2 regions of the Streptomyces sp. NPDC005898 genome follow, and region 1 is predicted to be linked to the other one. Evidence: riboswitches for the same ligand, from Rfam matches in the RefSeq annotation. Region 1 holds a riboswitch; the other holds the start of a gene.
The links. Region 1 has a riboswitch for cyclic di-AMP ahead of ABZ385_RS05625 (LysM peptidoglycan-binding domain-containing protein). Riboswitches for the same ligand answer to the same signal wherever they lie in the genome.
Positions count from the first base shown of each region.

Region 1 (7,112 bases):
CGGGTCCCCGGCGCCGGGGAAGGTCGTGTCCCGGCTCCACGCCTTGCCGTCCCACCGGTACAGCATCGGGCGCAGCCCGTCGGCGGTGTGCTCGTATCCGGTCACCCATCCTTCGCCCGGCCCACGGGCGGCGAAGTCGGACACGGTCACCGGTGAGGCCGCCGCGGGCGGCACGGGAAGCACCGTCCAGCCGGGCGTCGCGGCCGTGGCCCCAGGAGCCGACACCGCCGCGACGCACGCGATCACACAGCAGACGAGGGCCGCACGGAGACCGTTCACGAACCCGTTCACGAGACCTCCCAGGAGGCGAAGGCCGCTCAGCCTAGGGCGTGCACCCATCGCTGAACAGACGTCCCACAGCCGCCACCCGAACAATCCCAAGTTCCTCGGCACGGGGGTCCACGTCGAGCGTCTGGTCGCTGCCACGTCGCTCGGTGCCGGCTTTCCGCGTCGCTGGGTGGAGCTGCCGGTGGGACTGCGGAGGTGACTGCGCGCCGGTCTCAGCTTCCGGTCGGGTCGAGGGCCTCAGTGTGGGAGCACGCGCGTTCGGTCCTGCTCTCCGGCAGGTGCATGCGGTGCACCAACGTGCGGGTCGTGCGCCGCGCCGGGCAGCTGCGCCACGTCACGTCGGGGTAGCAGGCGCGCAGGTGCGAGATGGCGCGGGTCTCCAGACCGCTGTCGAGCAGGGGCGCGGCGACGTGGATCTCCGAGATGACGCCGCTCGCGCACTGTTCGCAGACCTCGTAGGTGAGATGGCCCACGACCCGGCGGATGTGGACGAGAAGGAGGCTGTCGGCCCGGGCGTCGGGCGCGAGGGAGTGGAGGATCTGCACATCGCGGTAGGCGAGCAGGCGGCGGTGGATCCTGCCGCGTCGGCGCTGGGATCGGGCGTGCCGGGGCGTTTTGCGCCGCTGGATTGCGCGGGCGAGAGACCCCGGCAGCCGATGAGGGTTGCCAAGCATGAGATGCGGCTACCCCGGGGGCATGTGACCAATCCTGTGGGACGGCGGCTGGGGCCTGGGGGCGAACAAGAGCAGCTTGCCTCGGCACGGCTTCGGCCTTTTGTTGGCTGGACGCGCCCGCGCCTCGACCGTCCGGCAGTCCTTCGACGCGCAGCGCCGCTCACTGGCCGAGGCCGGGGTGACACTGCGGGGCTTCGCGGAGGAGTACTCCACTCACGTTTCCCGGCGGGACGAGCCGCTCAACAGGCCGCCACGGCGGCGGACGCGTGGTCTTCCGGCTGGTTCCGCTGCGGCCGGCGCCCGAGCTAGGACTCCGGGGACTCGGCGTAACGCGCGGCCATCGCGGCGGCGCGGTCGCGCAGGGAGGTGCGCAAGGCCGCGGGGGCCAAGGCTTCCGCGTCCGAGCCGAGCTGCCACAGCGCCCACTCGGCATGGCGCAGGTCCTGGTACGTCGCCTCCAGCCGCAGCCACCCCTCAGGGTCGGGATGGAGGCCGGGGTCCGCGGCGCGCACCGCCACGGCGGTGTTCAGCAACTCCTCGCGCCGGCGCGGATTCACCCGTAGCGGCACGGTGAGGTGGCCGTCGGACAGGAACCGCGCGCAGCGTTCCCGCCAGATCCGTTCCAGGTCGACCTGGTTCGGCCGCTGTGCCGGTTCGGGGAGTTCCTCGGCGACCGAGACCCGGGACAGCCGGTAGGTGCGGTCCGCGCCGGATCGCGTGGCGAGCAGGTAACCCCGGTCCCGCACGGTGACCAGTCCGATCGGGTCCACCGTGCGCCACCGCGGCGGCTGGTCCGTGGCCGCGTAGTGGATGCGCAGCTTGTGCCCGGCTAGCACCGCGCGCCGGATCTCGGCCATCACCGCCTCCGGCACCTTCTCGGCGTCCGACCGGCTTGGGAGCAGGTCCGTCTCCGGTTCCACGAGGAAGCGCCGGGCCGCGTCGCTCGCGGGGGCCCTATGGCTTTCGGGCAGCGCGTCGACGACTTTGCGCAGAGCGGCGGCACGCGCCGGGCCGAGGCCGAACACCCGCTCCGCGCGCCCCGGTCCGGCGGCCAGGAGGGCCACGGCCTCGTCGTGGTTCAGCCCCATGAGTTCCGTCCGGAAACCGGGCAACAACGCGAACCCGCCGTGCCTGCCGCGTTCCGCGAAGACCGGGACCCCGGCCGCGGACAGCGCCTCGATGTCGCGCAGCACGGTACGGGTGGACACCTCCAGCTCACGGGCGAGCGTGTCCGCGGTCAGCCGACCGCGCTGACGCAACATCAGCACCAGCGAGACCAGTCGATCGGCGCGCATGCGGCAGACCCTATCGAATACATGACCGAGGGTGTCGTGATTCGTTGACAGGCTCCGGAACACCGACGTCGGCACCAGCGCGGGCGCCGACGGATGTCCGTATTTCCCGTGCAGTCGAACGGAGCTGATGTGGCAGTGGAACGAACAGCGGTCAATCCCGTGACGTGGTCGGTGGAGATGGGATTCAACCAGGGGGAACTCGTCAGCGGGCACACCCGGACCCTTTACTGCTCCGGGCAGACCGCGATGGACGGTGACGGCAAGCCTCAGTACGAGGGTGACATGGCCGGACAGTTGACGCTGAGCCTCGACAATCTGGAGGCCGTGCTCGGCGAGGCCGGCATGTCCCTCGCGAACCTTGTCCGGCTCAACGTCTACACCACCGACGTCGATCTGCTGTTCCCTCATTACAGGCTGCTGGCCTCGCGGTTGGGCATTGCGGGAGTGGCACCGGCCACCACGATGCTCGGGGTGACACGGCTGGCGATCCCGGGTCAGATGGTCGAACTCGAAGGAACTGCCGTTTCATGACGTGACCTCACCACCAATTCACCGCTTCTCCTGCTCGTGTCGGCCCATCCGGCACGAGCAGTTTTCATTCCCGCGGGCAATCGGTGACCGGTGGAGAGGCTGGACTGCTTCGCCATAAAGAAGACAGACCTTTCACGGCAGTAGGCGTCATGAACCCCCTGCGCCGCACCGGGGCGGTGCCGCCCTCAAGGGGTTCAATATGTCCATCTTTGCGCAGCAATTAGCCAGTCGCCACTTTGGTCGCAGATGTACTATTCAAGACACTCTTTGCGACGTTAAACGCCGGTTCCCCCCTGCCGATTCAGTGAAATGTGTCACGCCGACAGAGGATGATCGCGTAGCCCCCCGCACAAACTCCCGTTCCCCGCAAAGCGAGTTGACTTTAACGATCAAAGAGTCGGGGAGATCAAATTCCCAGGGAAGTCTCTTTGGATTCGCCAGTGTGAATTCCGGCCTTGTTGTGGCCCGGCGCTCTCGCTTAATGTCACCGTCAATCCGGACGGAACGCCGAATCCTGCCGCTGTCCGGAAACCCTTCCACTCACTCATCCACGGCAGGAGCGGGGGACCCAGGTAAGCCGCCGATCCGGATTCCGGATCGGCTCGGGGTGAAGGCGCGCTCCCCACGCGCCAGGACAGCTCCCGTCCCAACCCGACAGCTCACCTCGCAGGCGACGGAGAGGAACGTTTCGTCATGCCCGCAAAGGGAAAGCACCGCCGCCCCAAGTCCAGCTCGCTCAACCGGGGCATCGCCGCCGCGGGAACGGGCGGAGCCGTGCTCGTCCTCCCCGTGCTCGGTGCCACCAGCGCCGGCGCGGCCGAGGCCGGCGCCCCCGCCAAGCCGGCCGCCGACTCCAGGACCTACGTCGTCGTCGCGGGCGACTCCCTCTCCAAGATCGCCCAGGAGCACTCCCTGAGCGGCGGCTGGAAGAAGCTCTACGAGGACAACCGCGGCGTACTCGGCGCCGACCCGAAGCTGATACACCCGGGTCTCAAGCTCACTCTCGGCGCGAAGGGCGCGGCCGAGCCCGCGAAGAAGCCGGCCGCCTCCCCGGCGTCCGCCCAGCGGGCGGACCGCTCGGCGCGTGAGGCCGTGCCCGCCGTCGCTCCCGCGCAGAAGACCTACCCCGACAACCTCGACGGCTGGATCAGGGAGTCGCTGGACATCATGGCCCGGCACGGCATCCCCGGTTCCTACGAGGGCATCCACCGCAACGTCATGCGTGAGTCCTCCGGCAACCCGCTGGCCATCAACAACTGGGACGTCAACGCGGTCGCCGGCACGCCTTCCAAGGGACTCCTGCAGGTCATCGGCCCCACGTTCACCGCGTACCACGTGCCCGGCACGTCGCTGGACAGCTTCGACCCCGTCGCCAACATCACCGCCGCCTGCAACTACGCGGCCGCCCGATACGGCTCGATCGACAACGTGAACGGCCCGTACTAGCCCTCATCCCCCACGCAGACCGCCCGCCCGGCGGATCACCCGCCGGGCGGCTCGTTCCACTGGGGCCCGGACCGGTCCGGCCGTTTGCGCCCGGCCCGCCGAGTGCGAACCGGATCACCCGGCCACTCCAAGGAACGGCTCGAACTGGGGCGAATCACCCCTCAACCCCTCACATCCGCCCAGACCAATGTCCCTGGGAAGTCGGTGTCCATATCGACGGCCCGCCACTCCTCACCGTCACCCATGACGGCGATCCACGGGGGCGGGGACGCTGTAGAGCGCGTACATGGACGGGATGACGTCGGTGAGTCCCGACCCGTTGTGCCGTAACAGCGATTACTCGACGTCCTCGGGCAGCCGCACGCCGGGCGCGCGGTAGAGGCCGTCCAGCTCGGAGCGGGTGCACGGCTGACAGGCCGTCACCACTGGCGCTACCGGCACAGGCCGTGCGCGGTTCCCATGATCTGGGCAGTCTGCTTCGGAGTGGTGTCGATTTCCCTCATCGTCTTCTTCGCCTGGTCACCGAGTGCCTTCCCCCGCGCGGCGCAGAAGGCGTTGCCGTGTGCGAGAAGCGTCGCGTCATCGATGTCCGCCAGGTCCGGGTAGTGGTCCCGGATCGTCTTGAGGTAGAGCTTGGACATCACGCCCGTCAGCTTGCGCGGCTCGGCGGCGCTGGGCGCGGGCGTGGACGCGCCGGCCGAGGGCGCGGACCCGGTGGTCGAGGCCGCGGACGCCGAGGCCCGGGGGCGGTCGTCGCCGTCGTCGTCGCACGCCGATGTGCCAAGGACGGCCGCGGCGAGGCAGAGGGCGAGGACAGGCAGGCGCTTGTACATGAATCTCCTGGTCGAGGGGAAATGTGGGGTTCATTCTCACCCTTGACGAGGTGGCGGGCCCCGGCGGGTGGACATCGCCGACATCCCGGCGCGAAGTGCCCAGTCCTTCGGGGGCGGTCGAAGGCCGAACCGCCCGATGTCCGTCTCGCTCAAAAAAACCCGTGCGTTCGACGCGTACGACGGTCAAGGCGGGCCTCTGCCACGGGGTTTGACGCCGCGTCGGCACAGGCGGCGGAAGTCGACGGCACCCGCCACCCGTGCCTCCGCTCGCGGCGGGTTGTCCGCGAACTCTCACGAAATTGTCCGTGATCCGTAACAGGCGCATCCCTCGGTCGCCCGGCCCCGTCCTGGCATGTGGCGGTAAGGCCACCGGACCGGGGACCGGCGAGGATGACGTGAGAGGGGCGGGCATGGCACGGCACAGCGGGGGACGGGGCTGGTACGGCAAGTTGATCGGGGCGGCGCTCGGTGTGACGGTGCTCGCCACCGGCGCCTCGGTGTGGACCGCGCAGGCCGGCGACGTGAGCGACGCGCCGCCGCGCGCGGGCGCATCGGCCGAGCCCGGCGGTGACGTCAAGCCGGTCTCGGCGACCATCGCGCACGCCTCGGAGAAGGGGAAGCGCGGCGTCAACATCACGATCGACGACGGCCCCGACCCCGTATGGACCCCTCAAGTGCTCGACCTGCTGCGGGAGTACGGGGTGAAGGCCACGTTCTGCATGGTGGGGACGCAGGCGCGGGCCCACCCCGACCTCGTGAAGAAAGTGGTCGCGGACGGGCACCGGCTCTGCGACCACTCGGTGTCGCACGACACCGCCATGGACAAGAACTCCCAGCGCTATCAGTCGCAGCAGATACTCGACGCCGAACGCATGATCACAAAGGCGTCCGGCGGTGTGCGGCCGATGTACTACCGGGCGCCCGGCGGGGCGTTCACCCCGTACAGTCGCAAGCTCGCCGCTTCCCGGGGCATGCGCCCGCTGGGCTGGAACGTCGACACCAAGGACTTCGAGCGCCCCGGCACGGACGCCATCGTCGCCACCGTGGAGCGGGAGCTGCCCAATGGGCCGACGCTCCTCTTCCACGACGCGGGCGGCGACCGCACCCAGACCGTCGAGGCGCTGCGCCGGCTCCTCCCCCGCCTCAAGGAGCAGGGTTACGTGTTCGGCTTCCCGGTGCGCTGAGCCCCCGCATCACGTCACCCGGCCCGACCGTCCCCGGCGAAGCCTCCGCGCGCCTGCCGCACCGCCGAACGCCCCGCGGCTGCTCGACCGCACCGGCACCTTGGCGTGCACACGTGACTGCCCGCCGACCCCTGGCTTCGCCGGTCGCCCGCGAGGTCGGTGACCGGCCCCTCGGCGGGCACCACGCCCGGATCCCGGAAGCAGCGCGCTGCCAGGTCCGGCGAGCGCGCGCCCCGCCTCCGCGCCGCCGGGGCCCACCCCTCCCTAGCCCAACCAGGTCACATCTGCCCCCGACTCTTCCCCCGGCCCGTGCGCCCCCATGACCACAAAGAGCCCGGCGGACGATGTTGGTGCCCGGTATGCCGTGCCGGTGGTCACGTCGGTACCGGACAGGTGTGGGAGCGAGGGAGGCCACGATGGCGGAGCTGTTCATCGACGGGGAGTGGACCAGTGCCGTCCGGGGCGGGCGGCGGGATGTGATCAACCCGTACGACGCGTCCGTCGTCCAGCAGGTCGACGACGCGGACGAGGCCGATGTCGACCTCGCCGTACGAGCCGCCCGGCGCGCCTTCGACCGCGGTGACTGGCCGTCGGCGCCCACCCGGGAGCGGGCCGACGTCCTGCTGAAGGTGTCGCGGTACCTCCTGCGCGACCAGGAGGAGATCGCCCACGTCGAGTCCCTCGACACCGGGAAGACGCTCGCCGAGGCCCGGATCGACGTCGAGGACGTCTCGAACGCGTTCCGCTACTTCGCCGAGATCGCCGACAAGGACGGTGGCCGGGTCGTGGACGTCGGGCCCGACGTGCTCAGCCGCGTCACCTACCACCCCATCGGGGTCTGCGCGCTCATCGCGCCGTGGA
Region 1 covers NZ_JBEXWC010000003.1:84,414-91,525, forward strand. The annotation lists gene ABZ385_RS05605 (hypothetical protein) at 1-279, opposite strand, end outside; gene ABZ385_RS05610 (hypothetical protein) at 501-962, opposite strand; gene ABZ385_RS05615 (WYL domain-containing protein) at 1,268-2,257, opposite strand; gene ABZ385_RS05620 (RidA family protein) at 2,393-2,788, shown strand; cyclic di-AMP (ydaO/yuaA leader) riboswitch at 3,284-3,476, shown strand; gene ABZ385_RS05625 (LysM peptidoglycan-binding domain-containing protein) at 3,482-4,234, shown strand; gene ABZ385_RS05630 (hypothetical protein) at 4,666-5,067, opposite strand; gene ABZ385_RS05635 (polysaccharide deacetylase family protein) at 5,478-6,251, shown strand; gene ABZ385_RS05640 (aldehyde dehydrogenase family protein) at 6,668-7,112, shown strand, end outside.

Region 2 (7,112 bases), 120 kb from region 1:
ACTTGAGGATCTCGGCCTTCGACCCGAGCCGCTGCGAGCAGTACGAGCAGTCCTCGGGGCACAGCCCCGACTTGAGGTTGACCAGATAGTTGAGTTTCACCCGTCGCCCGAACCACTGCCGGCGCACCTTGCCGGCGGCGGCCACTACGTCCAGGAGATCGTCGTCGGAGGTGGCCAGCACGGCCAGCGCCTCTTCGCGGGTCGGCAGTTCGCGCCGAAGCCCCTTGTCCACCAGCGTGTTCAGCAGATCCATGGCGCTGATCCTTACCCACGGCAGGCTCCCCGGCCAAGGAGAGTTCACACAACAGAACCGGTTTGAGGTGTGGGTATTGCCACATACTGGCCAGGTGGCAGGACGGCTAGGGTCTGTGCAATGTCTACAAACAGGCACTCTGTGCCGGGCCCGTCGAGTGCGCCCGGACCCGCCCGCCCGCCGCACTCCGGGCCCCCGCAGCGCTCGCCGTTCGACTGGCTCGACGAGCAGGCCAGGCTGCGCGCCGAGGCCGGGCTCGTGCGCGCCTTGCGGCCGCGCGCCGCCGACGCCGGCGGCCTGCTCGACCTGGCGAGCAACGACTATCTGGGCCTGACCCGGCACCCCGAGATCATCGAGGGCGCCGCGGCGGCGGCCAGGCGGTGGGGCGGCGGCGCCACCGGCTCCCGGCTCGTCACCGGATCCACGCAGCTCCACGCCGAGCTGGAGCGGGAACTCGCCGCGTTCTGCGGCTTCGAGGCGGCGCTCGTGCTCTCCTCGGGCTACGCGGCGAACCTCGCGGCGGTCACCGCGCTCGCCCCGCACGGCTCCCTCATCGTCTCCGACGCGAGCAACCACGCCTCCTTGATCGACGGCTGCCGGCTCGCGCGCGGCGTGACGCAGGTGGTGCCGCACGCCGATCCGGCGGCGGTGCGCAAGACCCTGGGCACCCACGACGGACCCGCCGTCATGGTGTCGGACTCGGTGTTCTCGGTGGACGGCGACGCCGCGCCGCTGGCCGAACTGGCCGCCGTGTGCCGGCAGGCGGGCGCGGGGCTCATCGTCGACGACGCCCACGGACTCGGTGTCCTCGGCGACGGCGGCCGGGGCGCCCCGCACGCCGCGGGCCTCGCGGGGGCCGCCGACACGGTGGTCACCCTCACCCTCTCGAAGTCCTTCGGCAGCCAGGGCGGCGCCGTGCTCGGCCCCGCCAAGGTCATCGAGCACCTGGTGAACGCCGCGCGGACGTTCATCTTCGACACGGGGCTCGCGCCCGCCGCGGCGGGCGCGGCGCTCGCGGCCCTGCGGCTGCTGCGCCGGGAGCCCGAACGTGCGGCGCGGGCCCGACACGTCGCCGCGGAGCTGCACGCGCGCCTCACGGCCGAAGGGCTGTCGGCGGTACGTCCCGACGCCGCCGTCGTCTCCGTGCGCGCGCCGTCCCCCGAGTCGGCCGTGCGCTGGGCCGCCGACTGCCGGGCGGCGGGTCTGGCGGTCGGCTGCTTCCGGCCGCCGTCGGTGCCGGACGGTGTCTCCCGGCTGCGGCTGACCGCCCGCGCGGACCTCACCGACGCACAGATCGCCGAGGCCGTACGAGTGATCAGCCGCACCGCTCCCAGGTGAGCGGAAGCCGGCCCACTGCGCGGCCGGCCCCCTCTCACCGGAGGCTGTCGACGAACGTCTCCCAGGGGCCGGGGGAGAAGAGCAGGGCGGGCCCCGCGGTGTTCTTCGAGTCGCGCACGGCCAGCAGGGCGGCCGGTGTGCCGGAGTCGAGCGTGGCCGTCTCGACGCAGTTGTTCGTTCCGTTGCTGCGGCTGCTGCGCCGCCACCGCGCGCCCTTGAGGGTCGTGCTTGAAGGTACGTACCGAGGCAGTGCGGTCATGGTGCCTCCTTACGCGCCGTCGCTTAGCCCGGCGATGAATTCCTTTGAGTCCTCGGGTGAAAGCGCCTGTTCCTGAAGGGAGTTGAAGGCCTCCGTGTACGCCTGGAGGTCGTCCTTCCCCTCCAGATAGAGGCTACTCGTCAAGTGGTCGAGAACGACCACATCCAGATCAGCAATGCTCGGAAATGACAAAATAACGAAAGGTCCGATGAGCCCCGCATGCTCGCCGCGACCGAACGGCAGCACCTGGAGACGCACCTGGGGCAACAGCGCCACCTCCCGTAACCGTGCGAGCTGTTGTGCGAAGACCAGCGGCCCGCCCACGGGACGGCGCAAAACCGCCTCGTCCACGATCGCGCTCAGGCGCAGCGGCGGCTGGGCGCGCAGCACCTCCTGACGGGCCAGGCGCACCTCCACCAGGGCGTCGACCTGCGGCTCGGGCAGCTTGCCGAGCGCGGCCCGGGTCACCGCGCGCGCGTACGCGGGAGTCTGCAGCAGCCCGGGCACCACGGAGGTCTCCAGCGTGCGCACCCAGCCCGCCTGGGCCTCGAGGCTGATGAAGTCGCGGTAGGTGGCGGGCAGCAGGTCACGATAGGCCCGCCACCAGTGGTGACGTCCGGCCGTGCCCTGGTCGTCGGTCCCGGCCAGTGCCACGAGCAGCTCGCACAGACGGCGGTCCGCCACCTCGTAGGCCTCCAGCAGGAGGCGCACGTCCCCGGCCCTCACACCGCTGCGGCCCGTCTCGATCCGGCTCACCTTCGACTGGTGCCAGCCGACCTCGGCGGCGGCCTGGCTGCTGGTCAGTCCCGCGGCGGCGCGTAGTGTACGCAGTTCGGCGCCGAGCCGGCGGCGGCGCACCGCGGGGCCGTACTGCATGTCCGTCTCCTTCGGGACCGGGCCGTCGGATTCCCGGCGGCGGAGCGGGGGACAGGGGCGACAGTAGAGGAAGCACGGTCCCGGCGGCCAAATACGGTCGGCCGTAGCAGAGTTCACCGCTTCGAGCGACAGATATATGCACATCTCGGTGGATCGCCACCCGGGACCGGTCAAGGAGTGGGAGGCTGGCGCGAAGCACCGGTCCGGGGCCGTCCTCGAGTCATCCGCTCCGAGTCGTAGGACCGACCCCGGTGGGAAAGGGACAGCGTCGCCATGGCAGACCATCAGGAAGCATCCGTCACTCTGCCGAGCGATCCCGCCTCGGTCTCCGCCGCCCGCACCTACGTGGCGAAGGTCCTCACGGAATGGGGCCTGCCGGAGGGTGCCGAGGTGGGGGACACCATCCGGCTCATCGTCTCCGAACTCGCCACCAACGCCGTGCAGCACACCCTCGGCCAGTCCCCGACCTTCACCGTGGACGTCCGGCTCGACCGGGACGAGCAGCTGCGGATCGGTGTCACCGACAGCCATCCGCGCCATCCGCGGCGGCTGCCCGCGGCCGTCCAGCAGGACAACGGCCGGGGCATGGTCATCATTCGCTGGCTGACCGCCGAGTGCGGCGGCAGGCTCTCGGTCAGCCCCACCGAGGAGGGCGGCAAGACCGTGTGGATCGCCCTGCCCTGGACCCTCCCCGCCCAGCACCGGCACCGCGACGCGGCGCACTGAGCGCGCGAGCCGGCCCGGCGCCGCGCGCGAAGGACTCAGCCCGTGCCCGCCGACCGCCCGAAGGCGCCCCGCAGCAGCGCCCGGAAGGAGTCCGCCGCGGCGTTCGACTCGTCGGCCCGGTGGACGACGGAGATGGTCCGCCGCAGATCACCCGGGTCGAGGAGCCGCATGCCGACGGGCGTCGCGGCGGTGCGCGCCACCATCTCCGGCACCACGGCCACCCCGAGCCCCGCGCTGACCAGGGCGCAGACCAGGGCGTAGCCCGGCGTCCCGACCACCACGGCGGGCGTCGCCCCGGCCCGGGCGAGGGCCCGCTCCACGGCCCGTCGCGGCGGATGGTCGGGGGCCATGCTGATCAACGGCTGCCCGGCCAGTGCCGACGGCGGCAGGCGGGACGTGCCGCTCGTCAGGGCGTGCCCCGGCTGGGTCACCAGGACCAGCTCCTCCACGAGCACCGGCTCGGCCGACACGGCGGCGGGCAGCGGCACCGGGTCGGCGGGCTCGTACGCGTGGGTGAGGGCCAGATCGACCTCACCCGACGCGACCGCCTCGACGCCGGAGGGCGGTTCGTGCGCCGTCACCGTCAGTTCCACCGCCGGGTGGGCCCTGCGGAAGGCGGTCAGGACCGGCGGCAGCAGATGGATGCCCGCCGTCTGGAAGGTGCCCACGCGCAGCCGCCCGCCGGACAGCCCGGCGAGCCGGGCCAGTTCGTGCCGGGCCCGCTCCAACTCGTCGAGCACCCGGCGGGCGTGCCCCACCAGCAGCTCGCCGGCGCCGGTCAGCCGGGCCCCGCGGTGATGGCGCACGAGCAGCGCGCTGCCCGTCTCCCGCTCCAGCTTGGCCAGCTGCTGGGAGAGCGCGGGCACGGTGTAGCCGAGGCGCTCGGCGGCCCGGGTGATCGAACCCGCCTCGGAGACCGCGACGAGCGCGGCGAGCCGCGTGGGGTCGTACACGGGGACACCCTCTCTGCGCCGCGCGTCGAACGCGCCCACGGGGTAAACGTCTGCTTAAGGCAGACCCAGGATATTGCACATACCCGTTGAAGGCCCGCGCACGGCAGGCTGGCCGGCATGGACGCACAACTGGTCGCCTTCACGGGAGTCGCCGCGGGCATGGTCGCCGTGCCGGGCGCCGACTTCACCGTCGTCGTACGCAATGCCCTCGTCTCGCGGCGTACGGGGGTGGCCTGCGCGATGGGGGTCGCCGCGGGCCTCTTGGTGCACACGGCGCTGGCGGTCACGGGTGTGGCGGCGGTGCTCGCGGCGGCGCCCGCGCTCTTCAGGGCGCTGCAGCTCGTCGGCGCCTGCTACGTGCTGTACCTCGCCGCGCGCGCCCTGCGGTCGGCCTTGCGGGCGTGCATCGGGGTGGGCGACGAGCCGGTGGTGCGGGGCGGTGGTCTGCGCGAGGGGTTCCTCACCAACGCGCTGAACCCGAAGGCGGCCATCACCTTCCTGAGCGTGCTGCCGCAGTTCGTGCCCGACGGAAGTCCGGTGCTGCCGAGAACGCTGCTGCTCGGGGCCGTCGTCGTGGTGTTCGCCCTGCTGTGGTTCCCCGTCGTGGCGCTCCTGGTGGACCGGCTCGGCCCGTGGCTGCGCAGGCCGCGGGTCGCCCGTGCGGTCGAGGGCGTCACCGGCGCCGCTCTCGGCGCCCTGGGTCTCGTGCTCCTCCTCGAACCGCTCCTCGCGTGAGGACCGCGGCGTGCGCACCGAGCACCGGGGGAGTGCTCGGGGCGCGTGCGGACGTGCCGGCCGGGTGAGGTCAGCGCACCCGGCCGTACCAGACGCTGCCGGACCAGATCTTCTCCAGGCGCACCACGGCCCCCTTCTTCGGCGCGTGCCAGATACGGCCGTTACCGGCGTAGATCCCGACGTGGTAGACGTTGCGGCCCGAGTGGAAGAACACGAGGTCGCCCCGCGTGCGCTGGGACTTCGCGATGTGCCGGGTCTTGTTGTACTGCGCGGCGGCGGTGCGCGGCAGCTTCTTGCCCGTGCGCTTGAACGAGTACAGCGTCAGGCCCGAGCAGTCGAACCGGTGCGGCCCCACGGCCCCGTAGCTGTACGGGGCGCCCTTCTTGGACGCCGCGATCTTGAGCGCCTTCGTCCCGTGAGTGGCGGCCTCGGCCTCGGATGTGAGCCCAGGGGCCACGACGGTGCCGCCCACGACGGCGAGCGTGAGAGCCGAAGCGGCTCCCGCCCGACTGAGCAGCGGCGGAACGTGATTCAGCGCGGTCATGCGTAACCCTTCGTCAGCCGCCTGTGAAGGATGACCTGTCGGGTTCGGGCAGGCGAAGATGCCCGGCCGCGTCGTGCTCTGCGGCTTCACCCCAAGGGCGTCGTCCGGACCTTCCGGACGGGCCCGCCATGCTTGGGTCCTCCACTCCTGCCGGTGCACCGATGTCGACCGGTCATCCGGGCGGCGGCAGGACTCGGCGTCCGCCCGGATCGCCCCGCCGCTGTGGCGGGGGCTTGTCGTCGGAAGGGATCTTGACCCGAAAAGGGTTCGAAAACCGAGCCGAAACGGTGTTTTGTGAACCTACTCACGACTGACCTGTTCGAGTGGACACGGTGAAAATCACCCCCTGGCCGCCGGGTCCGAGGGCGGTTCGACCAGCAGCGGAAGGGTTCATTCCGCCCTCTTGGCGCGCGTCGGGCGCAACTCCCGACCGCACGACAAAGGACGCCCGCGTACGCCGACCGGGGTAGCCCGTCTGGTCCGTTTCGAAAGGGAGCCGGACGTTCCGAAGAGCGGAAGGGCTCATTCGCCCTGACGCGGGGCCGGCGGCAGGCCCACCCGGCCGGCCCGCCGCTCGCCGTCGAGGACGCGTAACGCCTGGGCGAGCGTGGCGGCGTGCACCTCGCTCTCCCCGCGCTGGTGCATGAGCGTCAGCGCCTCCAGCAGGGCGTTCGCCCGGCCCACCAGCGCCTGGGCGGCGCGCAGCCCGCCGTAGGTGTGTTCCGCGCGGGCGGGATTGATCTTACCGAGCAGGTCGACGACTTCGAGGTAACGGTCGACCAGGTCCGCCTCGGCCCGGGTCAGTGCGGGCAGCGGGGGGAGTTCGGGGGGAAGCATCCTCGGATCACCTCGCGTCGCGCGCGGCGAGCGAGGACTTGCGGGACGGGATGATCCGGTCCACGAGTCCGTACTCCACTGCGGCCGGGGCGTCGAGGATCTTGTCCCGCTCGATGTCCGCGGCGATCCGCTCCTTGCTCTGTCCCGTGTGCCGCGCCAGCAGGTCCTCGAGGAGCTCCCGGGTGCGCAGCATCTCGTCGGCCTGGATCACCAGATCGCTGGCCTGGCCCCGCACCGGCTCCGTCATGGCGGGCTGGCGGATCAGCAATCGCGCCCCCGGCAGCATGTACCGCTTGCCGGGCGTGCCCGCCGCCAGGAGTACGGCGGCGGCCGAGGAGGCCTGCCCGAGGCAGGTGGTCTCCACGTCGCAGGTGACGAACTGCATGGTGTCGTAGATCGCGGTCATCGCGGTCAGCGAGCCGCCCGGGGAGTTGATGTAGAGCGAGATGTCACGGTCCGGCGCCACGTGTTCCAGGTGCATGAACTGCGCCATGACGTCGTTCGCCGAGGTGTCGTCCACGGGAGTGCCGAGGAAGACGATGCGCTCGTCGAGGAGTCGTGAGTACGGATCCATGGTCCGCGTCCCCGAGC
Region 2 covers NZ_JBEXWC010000003.1:202,466-209,577, reverse strand. The annotation lists gene bioB (biotin synthase BioB) at 1-253, opposite strand, end outside; gene ABZ385_RS06215 (8-amino-7-oxononanoate synthase) at 374-1,591, shown strand; gene ABZ385_RS06210 (DUF397 domain-containing protein) at 1,626-1,850, opposite strand; gene ABZ385_RS06205 (helix-turn-helix transcriptional regulator) at 1,860-2,726, opposite strand; gene ABZ385_RS06200 (ATP-binding protein) at 3,000-3,452, shown strand; gene ABZ385_RS06195 (LysR family transcriptional regulator) at 3,488-4,405, opposite strand; gene ABZ385_RS06190 (LysE family translocator) at 4,523-5,140, shown strand; gene ABZ385_RS06185 (C40 family peptidase) at 5,211-5,684, opposite strand; cyclic di-AMP (ydaO/yuaA leader) riboswitch at 5,688-5,864, opposite strand; gene ABZ385_RS06180 (hypothetical protein) at 6,207-6,521, opposite strand; gene ABZ385_RS06175 (ATP-dependent Clp protease proteolytic subunit) at 6,529-7,112, opposite strand, start outside.
Region 2: linked by a shared signal. The riboswitch ahead of ABZ385_RS06185 (C40 family peptidase) and the one ahead of ABZ385_RS05625 (LysM peptidoglycan-binding domain-containing protein) in region 1 are both predicted to bind cyclic di-AMP.